DNA from 4 places in the Streptomyces sp. TRD_SC_5 genome. Region 3 is predicted to be linked to each of the others. Evidence: riboswitches for the same ligand, from Rfam matches in the RefSeq annotation. Region 3 holds a riboswitch; each other region holds the start of a gene.
The links. Region 3 has a riboswitch for cyclic di-AMP ahead of AC1P0E_RS25770 (M23 family metallopeptidase). Riboswitches for the same ligand answer to the same signal wherever they lie in the genome.

Region 1: it holds a riboswitch for cyclic di-AMP, as region 3 does, so the genes downstream of both, AC1P0E_RS02210 (transglycosylase SLT domain-containing protein) here and AC1P0E_RS25770 (M23 family metallopeptidase) in region 3, are expected to answer to the same signal.
Region 2: it holds a riboswitch for cyclic di-AMP, as region 3 does, so the genes downstream of both, AC1P0E_RS18125 (M23 family metallopeptidase) here and AC1P0E_RS25770 (M23 family metallopeptidase) in region 3, are expected to answer to the same signal.
Region 4: it holds a riboswitch for cyclic di-AMP, as region 3 does, so the genes downstream of both, AC1P0E_RS13000 (C40 family peptidase) here and AC1P0E_RS25770 (M23 family metallopeptidase) in region 3, are expected to answer to the same signal.

Annotation. Positions count from the first base shown of each region.
Region 1 covers NZ_JBWZZS010000001.1:467,888-473,101, reverse strand. The annotation lists gene AC1P0E_RS02220 (SpoIIE family protein phosphatase) at 1-1,500, opposite strand, end outside; gene AC1P0E_RS02215 (DUF4873 domain-containing protein) at 1,548-1,814, opposite strand; gene AC1P0E_RS02210 (transglycosylase SLT domain-containing protein) at 1,954-2,733, opposite strand; cyclic di-AMP (ydaO/yuaA leader) riboswitch at 2,738-2,902, opposite strand; gene AC1P0E_RS02205 (SDR family oxidoreductase) at 3,314-4,204, opposite strand; gene AC1P0E_RS02200 (glycoside hydrolase family 6 protein) at 4,408-5,214, shown strand, end outside.
Region 2 covers NZ_JBWZZS010000001.1:3,883,187-3,888,400, reverse strand. The annotation lists gene trmB (tRNA (guanosine(46)-N7)-methyltransferase TrmB) at 1-610, shown strand, start outside; gene AC1P0E_RS18130 (PrsW family intramembrane metalloprotease) at 661-2,040, shown strand; gene AC1P0E_RS18125 (M23 family metallopeptidase) at 2,132-3,217, opposite strand; cyclic di-AMP (ydaO/yuaA leader) riboswitch at 3,229-3,376, opposite strand; gene AC1P0E_RS18120 (DUF2332 domain-containing protein) at 3,636-4,619, shown strand; gene AC1P0E_RS18115 (PP2C family protein-serine/threonine phosphatase) at 4,558-5,214, opposite strand, start outside.
Region 3 covers NZ_JBWZZS010000001.1:5,607,887-5,613,100, reverse strand. The annotation lists gene AC1P0E_RS25775 (GntR family transcriptional regulator) at 1-463, opposite strand, end outside; gene AC1P0E_RS25770 (M23 family metallopeptidase) at 631-1,458, opposite strand; cyclic di-AMP (ydaO/yuaA leader) riboswitch at 1,471-1,639, opposite strand; gene AC1P0E_RS25765 (M16 family metallopeptidase) at 1,863-3,230, opposite strand; gene AC1P0E_RS25760 (M16 family metallopeptidase) at 3,251-4,630, opposite strand; gene AC1P0E_RS25755 (DNA gyrase/topoisomerase IV subunit A) at 4,893-5,214, shown strand, end outside.
Region 4 covers NZ_JBWZZS010000001.1:2,833,729-2,838,942, forward strand. The annotation lists gene pcrA (DNA helicase PcrA) at 1-881, opposite strand, end outside; cyclic di-AMP (ydaO/yuaA leader) riboswitch at 1,226-1,391, shown strand; gene AC1P0E_RS13000 (C40 family peptidase) at 1,399-2,640, shown strand; gene AC1P0E_RS13005 (hypothetical protein) at 2,984-3,337, opposite strand; gene AC1P0E_RS13010 (C40 family peptidase) at 3,687-4,781, shown strand.

The DNA of each region.
Region 1 (5,214 bases), 5.1 Mb from region 3:
GAAGGGCTCAGTGGGCTCCGCGCGCCAGAAATTGGCCATGCCCAGGACGACCCCACGCGCCTGCAGCGGCACCGAGACCAGGGAGCGGATGCCGAAGGCGAGGGCCCGGCCGGCTCCTACGGGGTCCTGGGACCGCCAGCCGTGGGCGAGGGTCAGGTCGGCCTCGAGCACAGCGTGACCGCCGGCCAGCGCCGCCGCCATCGGAGTGGTGGGGACGACGAACCTGATCAGGTCGCCCACCGGCTGGAACGGGCGGTCCTCCCGGCCGCCGCTCACGGCCGCGCGACGCATCTCGGTGTGCGCGCCCGTCGGCTCCTCGCCGCGCAGTACGGGGTCCAGCAGCTCCACCGTGGCGAAGTCCGCGAACCGGGGGACCGCCACCTCCGACAGTTCCTCGGCGGTACGCACCACGTCCAGCGTGGTCCCGATCCGTACTCCGGCCTCGTACAGCAGCTTCAGGCGCTCCCGCGCCACCTCGGCCGCGCCGGACAGCGCCCGCAGGTCGGTGGTGTCGCGGAGCGTCGCGACCGTGCCGGGGGGACCGCCGTACGGGGCGGTGGGCCGGGTATTGACGGCCAGCAGCCGGTCGCCGGCCAGGTGGACCTCGTCGCTCACGGCGCGGCCCGAGGTCAGCAGCTCGGCGATGGGGGCGTCGAGGCCCAGGTCGGTGACGTGCCGTCCCTCCGCGCCGGCGGGCAGTTCGAGGAGCCTGCGGGCCTCGTCGTTCAGCAGCGTCATCCGGCCGTCGTCCCCGATGATGAGCACCCCCTCCCGTACGGCGTGCAGAACCGCGTCGTGGTGCTCGTACATCCGGGTCATCTCGGTGGGGCCGAGACCGTGCGTCTGCCGGCGCAGCCGCCTGCTCACGAGCACGGCGCTGCCGGTGGCGAGGGCGAGCGCGCCGACGGCGGAACCCAAGAGCATCGGCAGATGGCGGTCCACCGCGTCACCGACGTTCTCGACCGTGACGCCGGCGGTGACCAGGCCGACGACGGAACCGTCGGCGTCGGTCACGGGGACGACGGCCCGGGCCGCGTCGTTCGGGGCGCCCTTGAAGATCTCCGTGAAGGCTTCTCCGGCCGTGGCGCGTTCCACGGCCTCGGCGCGCTCGCCGACCAGCGTCGGATCGGTGTCGACGTACCGGGTGCCGTCCGGTGCCATCACGGCCATGAAGTCCACACCCGACCCCCGTTGGGCCGCATCCATGTGGTCTCGCAGCGCGGCGGCCGGATCGGGAGACCGCAGGGACTCGACGGTGCCAGGGGCGTCCGCGAAGCCCTCCGCCGCGGCGAGCGAGCGGTTACGGGCGTCCCCCTCGCTGTCGTGGCGCGTCTGGACGGTGAGCGCCACCACAGCGGCGGTGATCAGCAGCACCGCGACCACGATCTGGAGGAAGAGCACCTGACCGGCGGCGCTGCGCACCTCCAGCCGGGACAGCCCTCCTCGCCGAGACGAGCGCGGTGAGCCGACACCCCTGGGTCGTGCGAGATGTCCGCTCATGCCCTATTTTTAGCATTACATGTCTTATTGCGGGCGACCGTGCGGTCCTAGAACGGGATCGAGCCGACCCCGGAAATCTTCAGCCGTCCGCTGCCGATGGCGGTGCGCTTCGCCACCACGTCGGCCTCCCGGCCGTCGGCCAGCCGCAGCGTGACATGTCCGCTGTCCATCGCCGCGTAGAACTCTTCCGGCACATTGTCGGTCTGGGCGCTGCCGCCCCACTCGAGCCCGGAGCTGCCTCCGCTCAACGTGGCCACGACATCGATCTCGGCATCACTGGTGATGAGGACCGCAGGGCCCTGATAGTTGCTCATGCCCCCAGTGTGCGCCCGCCGGCCGCTGCTTCCCGCCACATGGACGCGGCCGCGGGTACGCGAACGGCCTGCCTGCTCCAGCGAGGCACCCTCCGGGGCCCTGCTGGAGCAGGCAGGCCGTAACTTCCCTGCGGCCGCTCTAGTACGGGCCGTTCACATTGTCGATCGAGCCGTACCGGTCGGCGGCGTAGTTGCACGCGGCGGTGATGTTGGCGACCGGGTCGTAGCTGTCCATCGACGTACCGGGCACGTGGTAGGCCTGGAAGGTCGGCGCGATGACCTGGAGGAGGCCCTTGGACGGCGTGCCGTTCTGCGCGTTGATGTCCCAGTTGTTGATGGCCATCGGGTTGCCCGACGACTCGCGCATGATGTTGCGGTGGATGCCCTCGTAGGTGCCGGGGATGCCGCGCTCGGCCATGACGGCCAGCGACTCCTTGATCCAGCCGTCCAGGTCGTTGGTGTACGTCGTGGTCTTGGCGACGGCGGCGCGGGTCTCGGAGCGGTCGGCCCGGTCGGACGACGGCTTGGCCTTCGCGGGCGTCTCGGCCTTGGTATCGGCCTTGGCCTTGGCCTTCGCGCCGATCGTCAGCTTGAGGCCGGGGTGAATCAGCGCCGGGTCGTCACCGATGACCTGCCGGTTGTCCTCGTACAGCTTCTTCCAGCTGCCGCTCACGGAGTGCGCTTTCGCGATCTTGGAAAGGGAGTCACCCGCGACGACCGTGTGGGTCGTGGGTGCGGCCTTCTTCGCGGCGGCCGGGGCGGCGGCCACGGACTTCTCCACGGCGGCGGGCTGCGCCGCGCCGGCGGTGGTCGCGCCGATCAGCGGCATTGCCAGTGCGGCGCCACCGGTGCCGGCGGCGATGAGGCCACGGGTGAGAGATCTGGCCTTGGGACGGCGGTGCTTACCCATCGAGGGCATGACGAATTCCTCTCCGTCGCCTGCGAGGTGAGCTGTCGGGTTCGGGCTGGAGATGCCCGGTCGCACGGTCCGTGCGACTTCACCCCAAGCCGTTCCGGACGCATTCCGGATCGGCGGCTTACCTGGGTCCCCCGCTCCTGCCGTACGTGAGTGTGAGTGGGTGCGGATTCCGGACGGCGGCAGGATTCGGCGGTCCACCCGGATTGACCGTGACGGTAGGCGAGAGCGACGGCGAGAACAAGCCCTGGATTCCGCGGCGCAATCGCTCGGCGTATCAGGGCGCGGAAACTTCTGTCACTGTCCGTGGGCGCCAGACTCAACTTGCTTTCTGCGGAAGCAAACTGACGCCGACGGAACTGGCCGCATTCGGTCTCGGACGTGACTCGTATCACGGGCGACAGGGCAGGGCGACCTTTCGGGCAAACCGCCCACATTGGTCAATTCATGGGCTAAACGCGCACGGAAAGCGGACTTGATCGCCCATTTCGCCAATCGCCTGTGGACGTAAGGAAGTTGCCCCCTGCCCCGAGGGGCAAGGGGCGCGCACGTCCGTCGTCGGCCGTCTTACCGCAGCGGCGTTTTACGGCAGCGGCGTGCCACCAGTGGCGTTGACGATCTCGGCCGTGATGTAGCTCGCCTGCGGGGAAGCGAGGAACACGTATGCCGGAGCCATTTCGGCCGGCTGTGCGGGCCGCCCCAGCGGTGCCTGCTTTCCGAACTCCGTGGTGTCCGGCATGGTCGCCGGAATCAGCGGCGTCCACACCGGCCCCGGAGCGACGGCGTTGACGCGGATTCCGCTGGACGCCACCATTTGGGCCAGCCCCTGAGTGAAGGCGACAATGGCCGACTTCGTCATGGCGTAGTCGAGCAGATGCGGGCTGGGCTTGTACGCCTGAACGGAGGACGAGTTGATAATGCAGCCCCCCTCGGGGATGTGGGGGAGTGCCATCTTCGACAGCCAGAACATGCCGTAGAGATTGGTCTTCATTACGCGATCGAATTGCTCGGTCGTGATAGCGCCGATGCCGTCGGGCTGGGACATTTGATATGCGGCGTTGTTCACCAGGATGTTGATGTGGCCGAATTCCGCGACGGCGCGCTCAATGAGTGCTCGGCACTGCTCCTCGTCCCGGATGTCACAGCTCATGGTGACCGCCCTGCGGCCTGCTTCCTCGACGAGTCGTGAGGTGTCGGCAGCTTCCTTCTCTTCCTCCGGAAGGTGGGTGAGCAGCACATCGGCACCCTCGCGTGCGAAGGCCAGACACACCGCCCGGCCGATCCCCGAATCTCCGCCGGTCACCACTGCGGCGAGGCCCTTCAGCAGCCCGTTGCCCCGGTAGGAGTCCTCGCCGTGATCGGGCGGCGGATCCATCGGGCCCGTCCAGCCGGGGTGAGCCTGTTCCTGGTCCGGGAGCTCGGGCTGCGGATGCTTCGTGACGGGGTTTTCCACCTCGCGACTCTCTTCGTTCATCGCGGCCTCCTTGTTGATCCGATTTGGTCACATCTGGGTTCCCCAAAGCCCAGTGCCCGAATCCGGCTGGAGGCAGTCGGTCAATCGGAACGGAGCTTGTCATGTTCATTGACAGGCGTGCGGGCCGCTGCTTGATTGATGCCGCAGCACGTTTGGGAGCGCTCCCATTCGCCTCGGCAGTCTTCTGACAGGGAGATCCGCACGTGAGCCATCACAGAAAAAGCCGAAGAGCGTTAGCGGCTGTCGCCGCCGGCACCGCCACTGGCCTGCTGCTCTCCGCGGCCGGACTGCTCGGCACCACGTCGGCGGTCGCGGCCGAGGCGGCCGAGGCGCACGTCGACAATCCGTTCGCGGGTGCCTCGTCCTACGTCAACCCCGACTACGCGACACTGATCGACGGGTCCATCGCCAAGACCGCCGACGCCACGGTCAAGGCGAAGATGGAGAAGGTCAAGGGCTACCCCACCGCCGTCTGGCTGGACCGCATCGCCGCGATACACGGCGGCAGCGCCAACGGGGGCCGCAAGAGTCTGGCCGACCACCTCGACCTGGCGCTGGCCCAGAAGAAGCCCGGACAGCCGCTGACCGCCACGTTCGTGGTGTACGACCTGCCGGGCCGGGACTGCGCCGCCCTCGCCTCCAACGGTGAACTGCCCCTCACGCAGGCGGGCCTGGACCGCTACAAGGCCGAGTACATCGACGCCATCACCAGCGTCTTCGCCAACCCGAAGTACCAGGACATCCGCATCACCACGGTGATCGAACCGGACGGCCTGCCGAACCTGGTCACCAACCTGGCGGACCCCGAGTGCGCGCAGGCGAAGAGCAGCGGCATCCAGGTCAAGGGCATCCAGTACGCCCTGGACAAGCTGCACGCCATCCCGAACGTCTACACGTACCTGGACTTCGCCCACTCCGGCTGGCTGGGCTGGGACACCAACCTGACGCAGACCACGCAGCTGTACACGGACGTCGCGAAGGGCACCGCCGCGGGTCTGAGCAGCGTCGAC
Region 2 (5,214 bases), 1.7 Mb from region 3:
GGAGCGGCTGTGGTCCCGGTGGGGACTCGACATCGACGGGCAGCGCGTCCTCGACATCGACGAGCTCTTCGGCGGGCGCGGGCTGCCGGTCGTGCTGGAGATCGGGTTCGGGATGGGCGAGGCGACTGCACAGATGGCCGCCGAGGACCTCGGCACCGGCATTCTCGCCGTCGACGTACACACCCCCGGCCAGGGCAACCTGCTCGGTCTCGCCGAACGCGCCGGCCTCACCAACGTCCGCGTCGCGAACGGCGACGCGATCATCCTGCTCCGCGAGATGCTGCCGCCCGCCTCCCTCGCCGGCCTGCGCGTCTACTTCCCCGACCCGTGGCCGAAGAAGCGCCACCACAAGCGGCGCCTCATCCAGCCCGAGTTCCTCGACCTCGTGGCGCCCCGCCTCGCGCCCGGCGCGATCGTGCACTGTGCAACCGACTGGGAGCCGTACGCCGAGCAGATGCTGGAAGTACTCACCGCGCACCCCGACTTCGAGAACACCGTCCCGGACGGCGGCTACGCGCCCCGGCCCGCGTTCCGGCCGCTCACCCGCTTCGAGGGGCAGGGTCTCGACAAGGGCCATGTCGTGCACGACCTGCTCTTCCGCCGCCGGTAGAGCCTGAAGGCCCCATCGCCACTGTCAGTGCCCCTCGTTAGGGTCGACGGGTGTACGAGACGCCCCCGCACCCCCGGCAGCACCCGGCGGTCCCGGACTGTGAGCAGCAGCCGCAGTTCACCGCCGTACCGCCGCCTGCGCACTGGCGCTACAAGCCGCGCCGCGCCTGGTGGCGCACCAGGGCGGTGCGCGCGGGCGCGGTCATCACCGTGCTCGCACTCTGCGCGCTGGTGATCCTGGCGATCGTCCGCGACCAGACCGGCACACACGGTTTCCTGGTGGGGCTGGGTCTCGCGGTGCTGCCGGTGCCGCTGCTGGTCGCCGCCTTCCGCTGGCTCGACCGGGTCGAGCCCGAGCCCTGGCGGAACCTCGTCTTCGCCTTCGCCTGGGGCGCGTTCGCCGCCGCCCTCGTCGCGATCATCGCGAACAGTTTCGCGACCCGCTGGATAGCCACGGCCACCGCCGACCCGGCGGGGGCCGAATCCCTCGGCGCGACGGTGATAGCGCCGGTCGTCGAGGAGAGCGCCAAGGCCGCGGCCATCCTCCTGATCTTCGTCTTCAGGAGACGGGACTTCACGGGCATCGTCGACGGGGTGGTCGTCGCCGGGTTCACGGCGACCGGCTTCGCCTTCACCGAGAACATCCTCTACCTCGGCAACGCCTTCGGGGAGGACCAGGAAGCGGGCGCCTCCGGCCTCGCGTCGGTGACCGCGGCGACCTTCTTCGTACGCATCGTGATGTCGCCGTTCGCGCACCCGCTGTTCACGGTGCTGACGGGCATCGGCTTCGGCCTGGCCGCGCTCTCGCCGCCGCGCGGGGGAAGGTGGCGGCGTATCGCGCTGCCGCTGCTCGGCCTGGCGTTCGCGATGGGCATGCACGCCCTGTGGAACGGGTCGTCGGTCTTCGGGGGGTACGGCTTCTACCTCGTGTACGCCGTCTTCATGGTCCCCGCCTTCGCGCTGCTGACCTGGCTGGTGGTCTGGACGCGCCAGCGCGAGCTGCGCACGATAGCCGCCGAACTGCCCGCCTATGCCGCCGCCGGCTGGCTGCGGCCCGACGAGCCGCTCGCGCTCTCCTCGATGCGGGCCCGCTCGCTGGCCCGGGGCGCGGCGGCTCGTGCCGGTGGCGGCCGGGCGGCGGCCTTGGCCGTCGCCGAGTACGAAGCCTTCGCCACGTCCCTGGCCTTCCTGCGCCACCGCGCCCACCGCGGCGCACTCGGCCCGGACTTCGCGGCCCGCGAGCAGGAGCTGCTGCACCACCTGTGGCAGCGCAGGGAGGTGGCCGGGCCGGCCCTGGAGTACGCGGCACGGGCCACGGGCCGGGTGCGGCCCCCGTCGCCGTGGCCGCCGCAACCGCCTTGGCAGTCGTACGGGTACGGGCCTCCCCCGCACCAGGACTACGCCGCGTACAACCCGTACCGGCAGCAATAGCCGCCGTACGACGCATACACAGACCGGCAGCCCTGGGCGCGGGGGGCGTGCGCCAAGACTGCCGGGGACTGTGGGAGAAATCGTCAGGTCGTCAGACGGAGAGGCCCTTACCGCGCAGCCACGCCGCGGGGTCGACCCCGGCACCGTCGGGCGTGTGCACTTCGAGGTGCAGGTGCGGCCCGGTCACGTTGCCGGTGGCGCCCACGTTGCCGATGACGTCGCCCGTACCGACTTCGCCGGACGTGACGGTCATCGAGGAGAGGTGGCAGTACCAGACCTCAGTACCGTCCGCGAGCTCCAGGACGATGCGGTAGCCGTACGAACCCGACCAGCCCGCGGACTTGATCGTGCCGCCGTGCACGGCCTTGACCGGCGTGCCCGTCGGTGCGGCGAAGTCGAGACCGGTGTGCTGGCCGGAGGACCACATCGAGCCGGACTGCCCGTAGGTGGAGGTGAGCGTGTACGAAGAGGTGGGCAGCGAGAAGCTGGCGGCCAGCTTGGCGAGCCGCTCCTCCTCGGCCTTGCGCTTGGCCTCTTCCGCCGCCTGGCGCCTCTTCTCCTCGGCTTCGCGCTTCTCCTCGGCGACCTTCGCCTCAGCCGCGCTCTGCTGCTTCTTCGCGTCGGCGGCGGCCTGCTCGGCCGCCTCCTTCTCGGCGGCCAGCTTCACCTCGGCGTCGGCGGCGGCCTGCTGCTGCTCGGCCTGCTGGAGGATGCGGGCGCGCAGGGCCTCGCCCGCGTCGGTGGTGCCCTGCTGCGCGTCGGCGGTGGTGATGCCCGCGGTGGTGAGCGGGGCGGCGGCCATGATCGCTTCGCCGGAACCGGAACCGGATTCCGCGTCGTCGGACATCAAAGAGCCGACACCGGGTAGTGACTTGGCGTCGGGAAGTGAGTCCGCTATCGCGTCGGGAAGGGAGATCGAGATGGCCGGCTTGTCCTGCGCGGTGGCGATGCCGCCCGCGCCGACCGCGGCGATGACGCCGACGCCCAGAACGGTGGAGCTGCGGCCGAGACCGCCGCGCTGCTTTGCGACGCGGTGACGACCGCGTACGGGCCGGACGGATTCCTCAGTCGGATTCCACTCCTCCCAGGTCCCCTCCCCGCCGACGGGATTCCCGGTGTCGCTGGGTGCCCCGTAAGGGGGCAGGGTGGCTTCGGGGGCAGGCCTGTTGGACGCCACGGAGGCGTGCTCCTTTCCTTCCTTCTCGCCTACCGGGTTAGCTGACGGGTTCGGAGCAGGAAGGTCTCCTACGGGCCTCTCCGTGGGTACGAAGCGGCCCGATTCACCCCAAGGAACGTGGTTCCCCGGTTCCCTTGCGGAATTCGGCGCGTGCGCACGGTGCCGTCTCTTGCGACGACTGGGACGACCGCGCTGCGTTATCGAACGTTAATAGACACGGGCTCCGGTTTCCAAGCCGTTCCAACTGATCGTTAAGGACCTTGGCCTGGACTAATCAGGACACAAGCGGCCACAGTCGGACGAGTTGACCACCCCTCAGAAAACATCCGCACCATGACGGTTCGTCAATTGTTATGCGCAGGGGTGTCCCGCGATTACCCAGCGTCGCCGCCCCGGTCGCAGGGCTAACTTCAGCCCCATGGTTGTCAACAGCACGCAATCGGTGGCCGATCGCTACCGCGAGTTCTCCGAGCAGCAGGCGCGCGGCACCTCCCCCGCCTACGCCGAACTCACCGCCCGCATCAGCGAGGACCAGGACCTCTGCGCCCTCATCGCCGCCCTGCCCCCCGGCAACAAGCAGCAGCCCAATCTCCTCCTCGCCGCCGTCCGCCACCTGGGCGGCCCCTACGAGCAGTGGGCGCCCTTCCGCGACTGGACCCTGGCCCACTGGGACGACGTACGCACCGTCATGCTGGCCCGCTTCACCCAGACCAACGAGCCCGCGCGCTGCGCCACCCTACTGCCCCTCCTCGCCACGCTCCCCCAGCCGCTCGCCCTCATCGAGGTCGGCGCCTCCGCGGGCCTGTGCCTCCACCCCGACCGCTACGCCTACCGCTACGACGACGGCCCCGTCCTCGGCACCTCGCCCGTCACCTTCGACTGCCGTACGGACGGTCCCACGCCCCTGCCCACCGCGCTCCCGGACATCGCGTGGCGCGCCGGCATCGACCTCAACCCCCTCGACCCCACCGACGAGGACGACGTCCGCTGGCTCCAGTCACTGATCTGGCCCGGCCGCGCGGAGCGCCCGCGTCAGCAGCTCGCCGCCATCGAGGCCGTACGTACGGCGCCCAGCCACCGCATCGTCCGCGGCGACCTCGTCGACGAACTCCCGGCGCTGGCGGCCGAGGCCCCGGCGGACGCGACCCTGGTCGTCTTCCACACCGCCGTACTGATGTACCTGCCGCTCGCCCGCCGCGAGGAGTTCGCCGCGCTCGTACGTGACTTGCCCGGCCACTGGATCTCCAACGAGCACCACACCGTGCTGCCCTGGCTCGACGCCCCGGCCCCCGACGACGAGCACCTGCTCACCCTCGCCCTCGACGAGCGCGCGGTCGCCTTCACGGCCCCGCACGGCCAGAGCCTGCACTGGTTCGGCCGTCAGGCAGGTCCAGCCGCCTGACGAGACCCACGGTCCTGCGGCGGTCCTGCTGGCCCTCGGCGGGCCGCCCGACCGCCAGCAGGGCCATGTCGTCCGTGGCGGCTCCGGCCGTGTGCAGCCGTACGTCGTCGGTGAGCGCGTCCAGCAGCGCCTCGGGCCCCGGGAAGATCCGCCCGCGCAGCCGCGCGGCCGGATCGTAGAAGACACCCGCGGCATTCCTGGCCTCGGACAGACCGTCCGTGTAGAGCAGCAGCGTGGCGCCCGGCGGGAACGCGTAGTCCTGCGCCCGGTCCGGCCAGGCCGCCAGCTCACCCATCCCCAGGGGCAGCGCGGCCACGGCCGGCACGATCTCCGCGACATCCCCGTCGGCGTACAGCAGCAGCGGCTCCGGATGCCCGCGGTTGACCAGCCTCACGATGCCCTCACCGCGCGGGATCTCGCCCAGTACGGCCGTCGTGAAGCCCTCGAAGGCATCCAGCCCGTCACGCCGCGCGCCCTCCCGCTTGAGCGCCCGCTCCAGCCGCTGTGCGACACCCTCGAGCGTGCGCTCCTGCTCGGCGGCCTCCCGGAACGCCCCGACGACGACGGCCACCGCCTCCACCGCGTCGAGCCCCTT
Region 3 (5,214 bases):
CGATCTTGTGCCGGAGCTGGATGAGCAGGGCGGTGAGCCCAGGACTGCCCGAGGCCTGCACGAGCGTCTCGTGGAACCAGCTGCCCAGCGAGCGCAGATCCTCACCCTCGCCCCTGCGGGCCCGCTCCTGGCCGAGCCTCACCAGGCCCCGCAGCACCTTGAGATGGGCCTCGTTGCGCCGCTGGGCGGCGCGGGCCGCGCTCAGCGGCTCGAGCAGCGTCCGTACCTCCAGCAGGTCGGCGGCCTCCTGCTCGGTGGGCTCGGCCACGCAGGCGCCCGCGTGCCGGCGGGTGGTGACGAATCCCTCGGACTCCAGCGTGCGCAGCGCCTCGCGCACCGGGACACGCGAGACACCGTAACGGCGTGCCAGCAGCTCTTCGGTGAGCCTGCTGCCCCGCGCGAAGACACCGGAAACGATGTCGTCACGGATTGCTGTGCATACCGATTGCGCGGGAATGCGCATGACCGGACCTCCGCCTTAATCCCCGCGAAACGCGGTCGACCGACGCTTGTTCGGTGACTCTATTGCAGCATTCCGCGATTTCCGACGGGAGGCCGGAATCAATGGACGGCTTTTGGACATGCGGAAGGCCCCGGCGGGGAAACCGGGGCCTTCCGTACGACTGTCCGTCAGACGTTCACGCCGTGCGCGCGCAGGTACGCGACCGGGTCCATGTCGGAGCCGTACTCGGGGGACGTGCGCGCCTCGAAGTGCAGGTGCGGCCCGGTCGAGTTGCCGGTCGAGCCCGAGATGCCTATCTGCTGGCCCGACGCGACGGACTGGCCGACCGAGACGCCGAGGGACGACAGGTGGCCGTACTGCGTGTACGTGCCGTCGTTCATCCGGATGACGATGTTGTTGCCGTACGCCCCGCCCCAGCCGGCCTCGACGACGGTGCCCGCACCGACGGAGACGACGGAACTGCCGGACGCGGCGCGGAAGTCGACGCCGGAGTGGCTGCCGGAGGACCAGAGGTTGCCGCCGGTCTTGTAGCCGGTGGTCACGGCGGAGCCGGCGACGGGAAGGGTGTAGCCGTTGAGGCGCTTGCGCTCCGCCTCGCGGGCGGCGCGCTCCTTGGCCGCGCGCTCCTCGCGCTCCTTCCTGGCCCGCGCCTCGGCCTCCGCCTCGGCCTCCGCCTTGGCCTTGGCCTCCGCCTTGCGCTTCGCTTCCGCCTTGCGCTTCGCCTCGGCCTTGCGCTCGGCCTCCGCCTTGTCGGCGGCGTGCTGCTGCGCCTCGGCCTGGGCGGCGATCTGGTCGGCGAGGGAGTCGCCGATGACGATGGCCTGGGTGAGGCCGGTGTCCTCGGCGGCAACGGCCGTTTCGGCGGCGAGGGCCGGAGAGGCCAGGCCTCCGATGACGCCGGTGGTCGCGAGGGCTGCGACGCCCGCCATGTTCGCGCTCTTGCGCGTCAGACGGCTGGGACGACGGTGCTTCCCGGTGGCACGGGTGAACGCCATGGAGTGGCTGATCCTTTCCTTCCTTCTCGCCTACCGGGTTAGCTGACGGGTTCGGAGCAGGAAGGTCTCCTACGGACCCCTGTCGCACGTGCGCACGAAGGACGTCCGATTCACCCCAGGGACTGATTGGGTCCCCGGCTCCCCAGGCTCGCGCCTGACGGGGACTCGGCGATGACTGTCCGGTGCCGCGGATGCGGCTCACTGCTGACGGACAGCCGGACAGACGCTAAACGGGACATCTTTTAATCACCAAACAGACAGGGCGTTTTGTAACGCACCCCACAGGCCAGACAGGCAACCTCCACAACAAAACGGACATAAGAGAAGGACCCCGGCAGCCTTTCGGCTTCCGGGGCCCCTCTATCCACCGCTTTGGGATGAGTTGTGCGTCTGGCTCCGGCAGGTCAGCCGCTGACCACCGTCACGTCACCGATGCCCAGCGCCCTCACGGGCTCCTCGATCTGCGACGCGTCCCCGACGAGCACCGTGACCAGGTGGTCCTCGGGGAAGGCGCTGACGGCCGCCGCGGTGGCCTCCACGGTGCCCGTCTCCGCGAGGCGGGCGTACATCCGGGCCTGGAAGTCGTCCGGCAGGTGCTGCTCGACCTGATCGGCGAGCGTGCCGGCGACGGCCGCGGCCGTCTCGTACTTGAGCGGCGCGACACCCACCAGGTTCTGTACGGCGACATCCCGCTCGGCGTCCGTGAGGCCCTCGGCCGCGAGGGTGCGCAGCACCTTCCAGAGGTCTTCGAGCGCCGGGCCCGTGGACTCCGTGTCCACCGAGCCGCTGATCGCCAGCATCGACGCGCCCGACCCGTCGGCGGCGGAGCGCAGCACCTGGCCGAAGGCGCGCACGCCGTACGTGTACCCCTTCTCCTCGCGCAGGACGCGGTCGAGGCGGGAGGTGAGCGTGCCGCCCAGGCAGTAGGTGCCGAGGACCTGGGCCGGCCAGACGCTGTCGTGCCGGTCGGGTCCGATCCGGCCGATGAGCAGCTGCGTCTGGACCGCGCCGGGACGGTCCACGATGACCACACGGCCCGTGTCGTCGGCGGTCACCGGCGGTACGGGGCGGGGTTCGGCGGTGTCGCCCTTCCACGCGCCCAGGGTGTCGGCCAGGATCGCGTCCAGGTCCGTTCCCTCGAGGTCGCCGACGACCACGGCGGTGGCGGTCGCGGGGCGCACGTGCGCCGCGTAGAAGCCCCGCACGGCGCCGGAGTCGATCTGCCCCACCGTCTCCTCGGTGCCCTGGCGCGGACGCGACATGCGCGAGGTGGCCGGGAAGAGCTCCTTGGAGAGCTGCTTGGCCGCGCGGCGGGACGGGTTGGCCGTCTCGTGCGGGATCTCGTCGAGCCGGTTGGCCACCAGGCGCTCGATCTCGCTCTCCGCGAAGGCGGGGGCGCGCAGCGCGTCGGCGAGCAGGCCGAGCGCCTTGGGCAGCCGGGAGACGGGGACTTCCAGGGAGACCCGGACGCCCGGATGGTCGGCGTACGCGTCGAGTGTGGCGCCGCAGCGCTCCAGCTCGGCGGCGAACTCCTCGGCGGAGTGCTTGTCGGTGCCCTCGGAGAAGGCCCGCGCCATGATCGTGGCCACGCCGTCGAGGCCGGCCGGCTCGGCCTCCAGGGGGGCGGCGAGGAAGACCTCGACGGCCACCACCTGCTGGCCGGGGCGGTGGCAGCGCAGTACGGTCAGGCCGTTGGGCAGGGAGCCGCGCTCGGGGGCGGGGAAGGCCCACGGCGTGGGGGTACCGCCCTGCGGCTGCGGGTGGAACTTCATGTTCACGGCTGCGGTGTCGGTCACTTGTCCGTCCCTTCCTGCGTCGCGGTCTCACCGGCGGCAGCGGTGGTGTCGTCGGCGTCGGCTTCGCCGGCCGCGTGGGTCGGCTCGTACACCAGGACCGCGCGGTTGTCCGGGCGCAGGCGGGCCTTGGCGGCCGCCTGGACCTCCTCCGCCGTGATCTCCAGGACGCGCCCGACGGCGGTCAGCGCGAGCTGGGGGTCGCCGAACAGGACGGCGTACCGGCACAGTTCGTCGGCGCGGCCCGCGACCGTACCGAGCCGGTCGAGCCACTCGCGCTCCAACTGGGCCTGCGCGCGCTCCATCTCCTCGGGCGTCGGGCCCTCGGCGGCGAAGCGGGCCAGCTCCTCGTCGACGGCGCGCTCGATGTCGGGCACCTCGACGCCGGCCGACGTCTTGACGTCCAGCCAGCCGAGCGAGGGCGCGCCGGACAGGCGCAGCAGCCCGAAGCCGGCGGCGACGGCCGTACGGTCGCGGCGGACCAGGCGGTTGTGCAGCCGGGAGGACTCGCCGCCGCCGAGGACGGTGAGTGCCAGGTCGGCGGCGTCGGCCTCGCGGGTGCCGTCGTGCGGCAGCCGGTAGGCGGCCATCAGCGCGCGGGCCGGGACCTCTTCGCGGATCTCCTCGCGCAGCTCCTGGCCGATGATGTCGGGCAGTGTGCCGTCGCGCGGCGGCTGCTTGCCGTCGTGGGACGGGATGGAGCCGAAGTACTTCTCGATCCAGGCGAGCGTCTGCTCCGGGTCGATGTCGCCGACGACCGAGATCACCGCGTTGTTCGGCGCGTAGTACGTACGGAAGAAGGCACGCGCGTCTTCGAGGGTCGCGGCGTCCAGGTCGGCCATCGAGCCGATCGGCGTGTGGTGGTACGGGTGGCCCTCCGGGTAGGAGAGGGCGGTCAGCTTCTCGAACGCGGTACCGTACGGGACGTTGTCGTACCGCTGGCGGCGCTCGTTCTTGACGACGTCGCGCTGGTTCTCCATGGACTCCTCGTCGAGCGCGGAGAGCAGCGAGCCCATCCGGTCGGCTTCCAGCCACAGAGCCAGCTCCACCTGGTGGGCGGGCATCGTCTCGAAGTAGTTGGTGCGCTCGAAGCTGGTCGTGCCGTTGAGCGAACCGCCCGCACCCTGCACCAGCTCGAAGTGACCGTTGCCCTTGACCTGAGCCGAGCCCTGGAACATCAGGTGCTCGAAAAGGTGAGCAAGGCCCGTACGGCCCTTGACCTCGTGGCGCGAACCTACGTCGTACCAGAGGCAGACCGCGGCGACCGGGGTCAGGTGGTCCTCGGAGAGCACCACGCGCAGGCCGTTGGCCAGCCGGTGCTCAGTCGCTGTCAGGCCGCCGGAACCGGCCTGCGCTGTGGCCGTGTGACCCATGGGCATGTACGTCCCTTCGATCGCGATATGGAGAAGTCCTGCCACTGTATGCAAGCGCACTGACACCTGGCGAAGTTCCCGGCCGGTGTACGCCCTCAGGGAACGCCCGAGTAGGCGCTACGGACGGGTCGAGGTCGGCGTTGTCAGTGCGCCGGTCCACAATGGTCGGCGTCAGACCCGAGAACAGACCCAAGCACAGACCCAAGTACAGACCTCAGTACAGCCCCAAGAACTCGCCCTACAGAACCGCGAAGGAGCCGCAGCCGCGATGGCCCGCCGCAGCACGAAGACCCCGCCGCCGGACGATGCGTTCGAGGAGAAGATCCTCGATGTCGACGTCGTCGACGAAATGCAGGGCTCCTTCCTCGAGTACGCGTACTCGGTGATCTACTCGCGAGCGCTGCCCGACGCCCGCGACGGCATGAAGCCGGTGCACCGACGCATCGTCTACCAGATGAACGAGATGGGGCTGCGGCCCGACCGCGGCTACGTGAAGTGCGCCCGCGTCGTCGGCGAGGTGATGGGCAAGCTGCACCCGCACGGCGACGCTTCGATCTACGACGCGCTCGTGCGCATGGCGCAGCCCTTCT
Region 4 (5,214 bases), 2.8 Mb from region 3:
TACTGAGCGTGGTTGGTGTCCTGGTACTCGTCGACCATGACGTGACGGAAGCGCATCCGGTAGTGCTCGGCGACGTCCGGGAACGCCTGGAGCAGGTGCACCGTGGTCATGATGATGTCGTCGAAGTCCAGGGCGTTGGCCTCGCGCAGCCGCGCCTGGTACATCGCGTACGCCTGCGCCAGCGTCTTGTCGAAGCCGTCGGCGGCCTGGCCGGCGAAGGTCTCTTCGTCTATCAGCTCGTTCTTCAGGTTCGAGACCTTGGCGCTGAAGGCCTTCGGCGGGAAGCGCTTCGGATCGAGGTCCAGATCGCGGCAGACGAGCGCCATCAGACGCTTCGAGTCGGCGGCGTCGTAGATCGAGAACGAGGACGTGAAGCCGAGCTTCTTCGACTCGCGGCGCAGGATGCGCACGCAGGCGCTGTGGAAGGTGGAGACCCACATGTGGCCGGCGCGCGGGCCGACGAGCTGCTCCACGCGCTCCTTCATCTCGCCCGCGGCCTTGTTGGTGAAGGTGATCGCGAGGATCTGGCCGGGGTGCACACCCCGCTTGGCCAGCAGATACGCGATCCGGTGGGTCAGGACGCGGGTCTTGCCCGAGCCCGCGCCGGCCACGATGAGCAGCGGCGACCCGGCGTGCACGACGGCGGCGCGCTGCTCTTCGTTCAGCCCGTCGAGCAGCGCGGCGGCGTCCACGACGGGGCGCGGCGCACCGTCCCGGTAGTGCGAGTCCCTGGCCGGCGGGGGTACGTCGAAGGCTCCCCCGAAGAGGTCGTGCGGGACCTCCTCCGGGGCGTGGTCCTCGGGGGGCGGCGGGGCTGTGTCCTTTGCGTACTCCGAGTGCTGGAGGTCGGCCAGGAAGCTGTCGTCAAAGAGGCTGCTCATCGTCTACCAAGCTTAGGCGGGACCACCGACAGCCCGCCCCGGATTCTCCCGGCCCGCCGAGATCGGCACGGAGGAATCCCCGCGCCCCGCCGGCGCCCCGCACGCGCCCCGCCAGCGCCCCGCACGCCGGTGCACGTCAGTGCACTCGCAGCCCGACGAGTGTGACCTTGCGCACCCACTGCGACCCTCACCACCGCGCCCGCGTACCGCGCAACGGAACGAACTCGGCCAGGTCACGAAAACGTATCGGGCATATCGAACATCGGGCTTCCCAGCGGTCACAACTCTTGGCTAGCGTGCCGAGTCGGGCGGCTCGTACCCCAGCCGGCGAACAGCGCCGGAGCGGGCAGCCCACGCCGAATTCGGCCTGCCCGCACGGCAGTCCGGAACCGGGGACCCACACGCACCACCTGGGGTGAATCGGTCCGCATTCCCACGGACCGTAGGGCACCTTCCGTTTCTCCGCCCGAACCCGACAGCTAACCCGGTAGGCGGTCCACGGAAGGAGATGCCGGCCTTGGCGTCGCATCGCAAGCCGCGTACCCGGGTTACCCGTGTACGCACCACCGCACCCGCACTGGGTATCACGACAGCCGCCCTCGCCTCCGTCGGCCTGCTCGCCCAGACAGCGGGCGCGGCGCCCGCCGCGCCGACGGCTCCCAAGCCGACCGTCGAAGAGGTACAGAAGAAGGTCGACGACCTCTACCGGCAGGCCGGCACGGCCACGCAGAAGTACAACCTGGCCAAGGAAGCCACCGAGCAGCAGCGGAAGTCCGTGGACGGCCTGCTCGACGCCGTGGCCCAGCGCACCGAGAAGCTGAACGAGGCGCGGCGCAAGCTCGGCAATTACGCGGCCGCGCAGTACCGGTCGGGGTCGGTGACCCCGACCGCCGCGCTGCTCCTCGCGGACAGCCCGCAGGCGTACTTCGACCAGAACCGGCTGATGGACCGGATGACGGAACGCCAGAAGACGGACGTCACCGACTTCGAGAGGCAGCAGGCGGCGGCGTCGAAGAAGCGCGCCGAGGCGACACGGAGCCTGGAGAGCCTCACCGAGTCGCAGGCCTCCCTCAAGTCCTCGAAGCAGGACGTGCAGAAGAAGCTCGCGGAGGCGCGTGAGCTGCTGTCGCGGCTGACCGCGCAGGAGAAGGCGCGGCTGGCGGAACTGGAGAAGAAGCGGGAGGCGGAGGCGCGCCGCAAGGCCGAGGCGAAGGCCAAGGCGGAGGCCAAGGCGGAGGCGGAAGCCGAGGCGAAGCGCGAGCGCGAGCGCGGGCAGGAGAAGGCGCAGCAGGACGAGAGCGACACGGGCACAGGTACGGGATCAGGCACAGACACTGGCGCCGGAACGCCCCCCGGCACGGGCACGTCCCCCGGTACGGGCACGGGCACGGGCGCCAGTGACGCGTACGCCGCCAAGGCCGAGAAGGTGCTGGCCTTCGCCCGCGCCCAGATCGGCAAGCCGTACGTCTGGGGCGCGGCAGGCCCCAGCTCGTACGACTGCTCCGGTCTGACCCAGGGCGCGTGGAAGGCCGCCGGCGTCGATCTCCCCCGTACCACCTGGGACCAGGTGAACGTCGGCACCCGCGTCACGACCGACAACCTCAAGCCGGGCGACCTCGTCTTCTTCTACGACGACATCAGCCACGTCGGCGTCTACATCGGCGGCGGCAAGATGATCCACGCCCCGAAGCCCGGCGCGTACGTCCGCGAGGAATCGATCTACTACATGCCGATCTACGGCAGCGTCCGCCCGGCATAACCCGGGGACGTACAGCCTGCTGCAGGGCCGCATTTGAGTTGGCCTTTTCTCTCATCGTCCTGTCCTTCGGTTGGACAGGACGATGAGAAGCCGATCCCGCCTTCAGCGGCTGCTGTCGAGGGCGGGGCCAACCACTCGGGTGACTGTCGTCCCCCGACGGGGAACTGACCACCGCTCCCGACCGTCTCCTCACCGACACTGCACTCCGCAGCCGCGACGGCCTGCGAACGGCCCGCCGACGCGATCGAACGGTCGGCGGCGCGACGGGCCCAGCCGGAAATACGGGAGCGGCGGGAGCGGCGAGAACGCCGGGGAACGCCGAGAGAGCCGGGAACGGCCGGGCTCAGGACCAGAGCACCGCGATGAAGATATTGGCGACGGTCAGTCCGCCGACCGCCCCGAAGAGCGCCTTCTCGACCTTCTCCTCATCGCGCTTGACGTACACAAGGCCGAGGATCACCACGAGGATCGCGAGCTTGATGCCGATCTTGAGGTTGTTCACTGTCTGGTCGTCGGCCTGGTTGAGGCCCACCAGCGCCACGCCCGTGACCAGCATGGTCAGCGCGCCGTGCAGCATCGCAGGGCTGAAGCGAGCGGTGCCGGCGCCCATCGCCTTCATCTGGGTCAGGAAGCCGCCGAGCAGCGAGGCGATGCCGATGATGTGCAGACCGACGAAGACATTGATGAGTACGTCCATGAACCGGAGCCTAGCTCTGGCCATAGCAGGCCGGTCGGCCAGGTTCCCCTGCCATCGACGTATCGGTCGCGGAAGAGCGGAATGCTGGCTTCCGGGGCGAGTTCGCTTCTCAACCGCGTTCACGCAGAGGCCGAATTCGAGCACTGTCGGTCATTCCGCCGCTTCCCCGTGACCCCCAGGTTTAGCGTCCTTCCCCAGGTGACCGACTCCCCACCGCCGCTCCTCCCCGGAACGGCAGTCGGAAACCCCGCCGAGAGTCCGGCGGCGGCCCGTTCCCCTGTGCGGGCCGCCGCCGGATGCGAGCGGCTCGACGTACAGCGACGTACGACGTCGTACAGGACGGAAGGACGTGGACGCCCTCGTGGCCACGCACCGAAAGCCCAAGCAGCGCACGCTCACCGGCAATACCGCCCGCACCGCCGTCACCTTCGCGCTCGCCGGAGCGGCGAGCGCAACCGCGTTCGACGGCCTCGGGCACGCGGAGCCCGCCCTCACCCCCGCTCAGGTGAAGGCGAAGGTCGACCAGCTGTACCACGAGGCGGAGATCGCCACCGAGAAGTACAACGGCGTGAAGGAGAAGGCGAGGGGCGCCGACGAGTCGCTGAACGAGCTGCGCGACGAGGCAGCCCGCAGGACGGGACGTCTCAACACGGCGCGCAACGCGCTCGGTTCGCTCGCCACGGCGCAGTACCGCACCGGCGCCGTCGACCCGGCGGTGCAGCTCGCGCTGACTTCCGACCCGGACCAGTACCTGGAACGCGCCGCGATCGCCGACCGCGCCGGCGACCGGCAGGCCGCGGCGGTGTCCGGGTTACGGCAGCAGATCGGCGAGATCGCGCAGCTGAGGGAGGAGGCGGGCGACCGGCTGGCCGAACTCAAGTCTCATCAGAAGGACTTGCGCAAGCACAAGTCGAAGATCCAGGACAAGATCGGCACGGCCGAGAACCTCCTGTCCCGCCTCACGGCGGAGCAGCGCGCACAGTACGCACAGCAGGACGGCCACGGAGCCTCGCCCGCGGCCGCCCGCCGAGCCGACGGGGGCAGCCGCTCCGACCGGGAGGCGCCACGCGGCGGCCCGGCGCAGGCAGCGCCCAACTCCCGTGCGGGGCAGGCCGTTTCCTTCGCGTACGGAGCAATCGGCAAGCCGTACGTCTGGGGCGCCACGGGGCCGTCCGCCTTCGACTGCTCGGGCCTGACACAGGCGGCCTGGAAGGCGGCGGGCGTCTCGCTCCCGCGTACGACGTACACGCAGATCAACGCCGGACGTCGCGTCTCACGCTCGGAGCTGGCCCCCGGGGACCTGATCTTCTTCTACTCCGGCATCAGCCATGTGGGCCTCTACATCGGCAACGGCCAGATGATCCACGCACCACGCCCCGGCGCGCCGGTCCGGGTGGCCCCGATCGACCAGATGCCGTTCGCGGGGGCGACGAGGCCGGCGTAGGAACTCACGGCGGCATAGGTTCAGTTCCGACACGGTGTTGGACGGCGGTGCGTCGCAGTCGCCGCCGGTTACGTCGGCGGACCCCGGCGCCGGGGCGGGCGTACCGATGCTGCAAGAGCCCAGGGGGAGCACGGCCCGCCCGCACGCAGCGCGGGACGTTGGGGTCCCGTTGCGGACCTCCAACTCCGTCCCCAGCGGGCTGCGGTACCCATGACCGGACTCCAGATCCACGAGGTGGCAGCTTGCGGACGCCCTGAGGAGCTTCCAGGTGCAGTGCGCGTCCACAAGCTGTTCAACGCCGGGGCGGCCCCAGCACAGCCGCATCGTGCATGGTCTGCGCGAGCCGGACGGCGGGTGCCAGGCCGGTGGGCCATGTCACGGATCCGGAGTCGCTCACGAAGTGGATCACCGCAGCCTCTGGTGACGGTGCGGT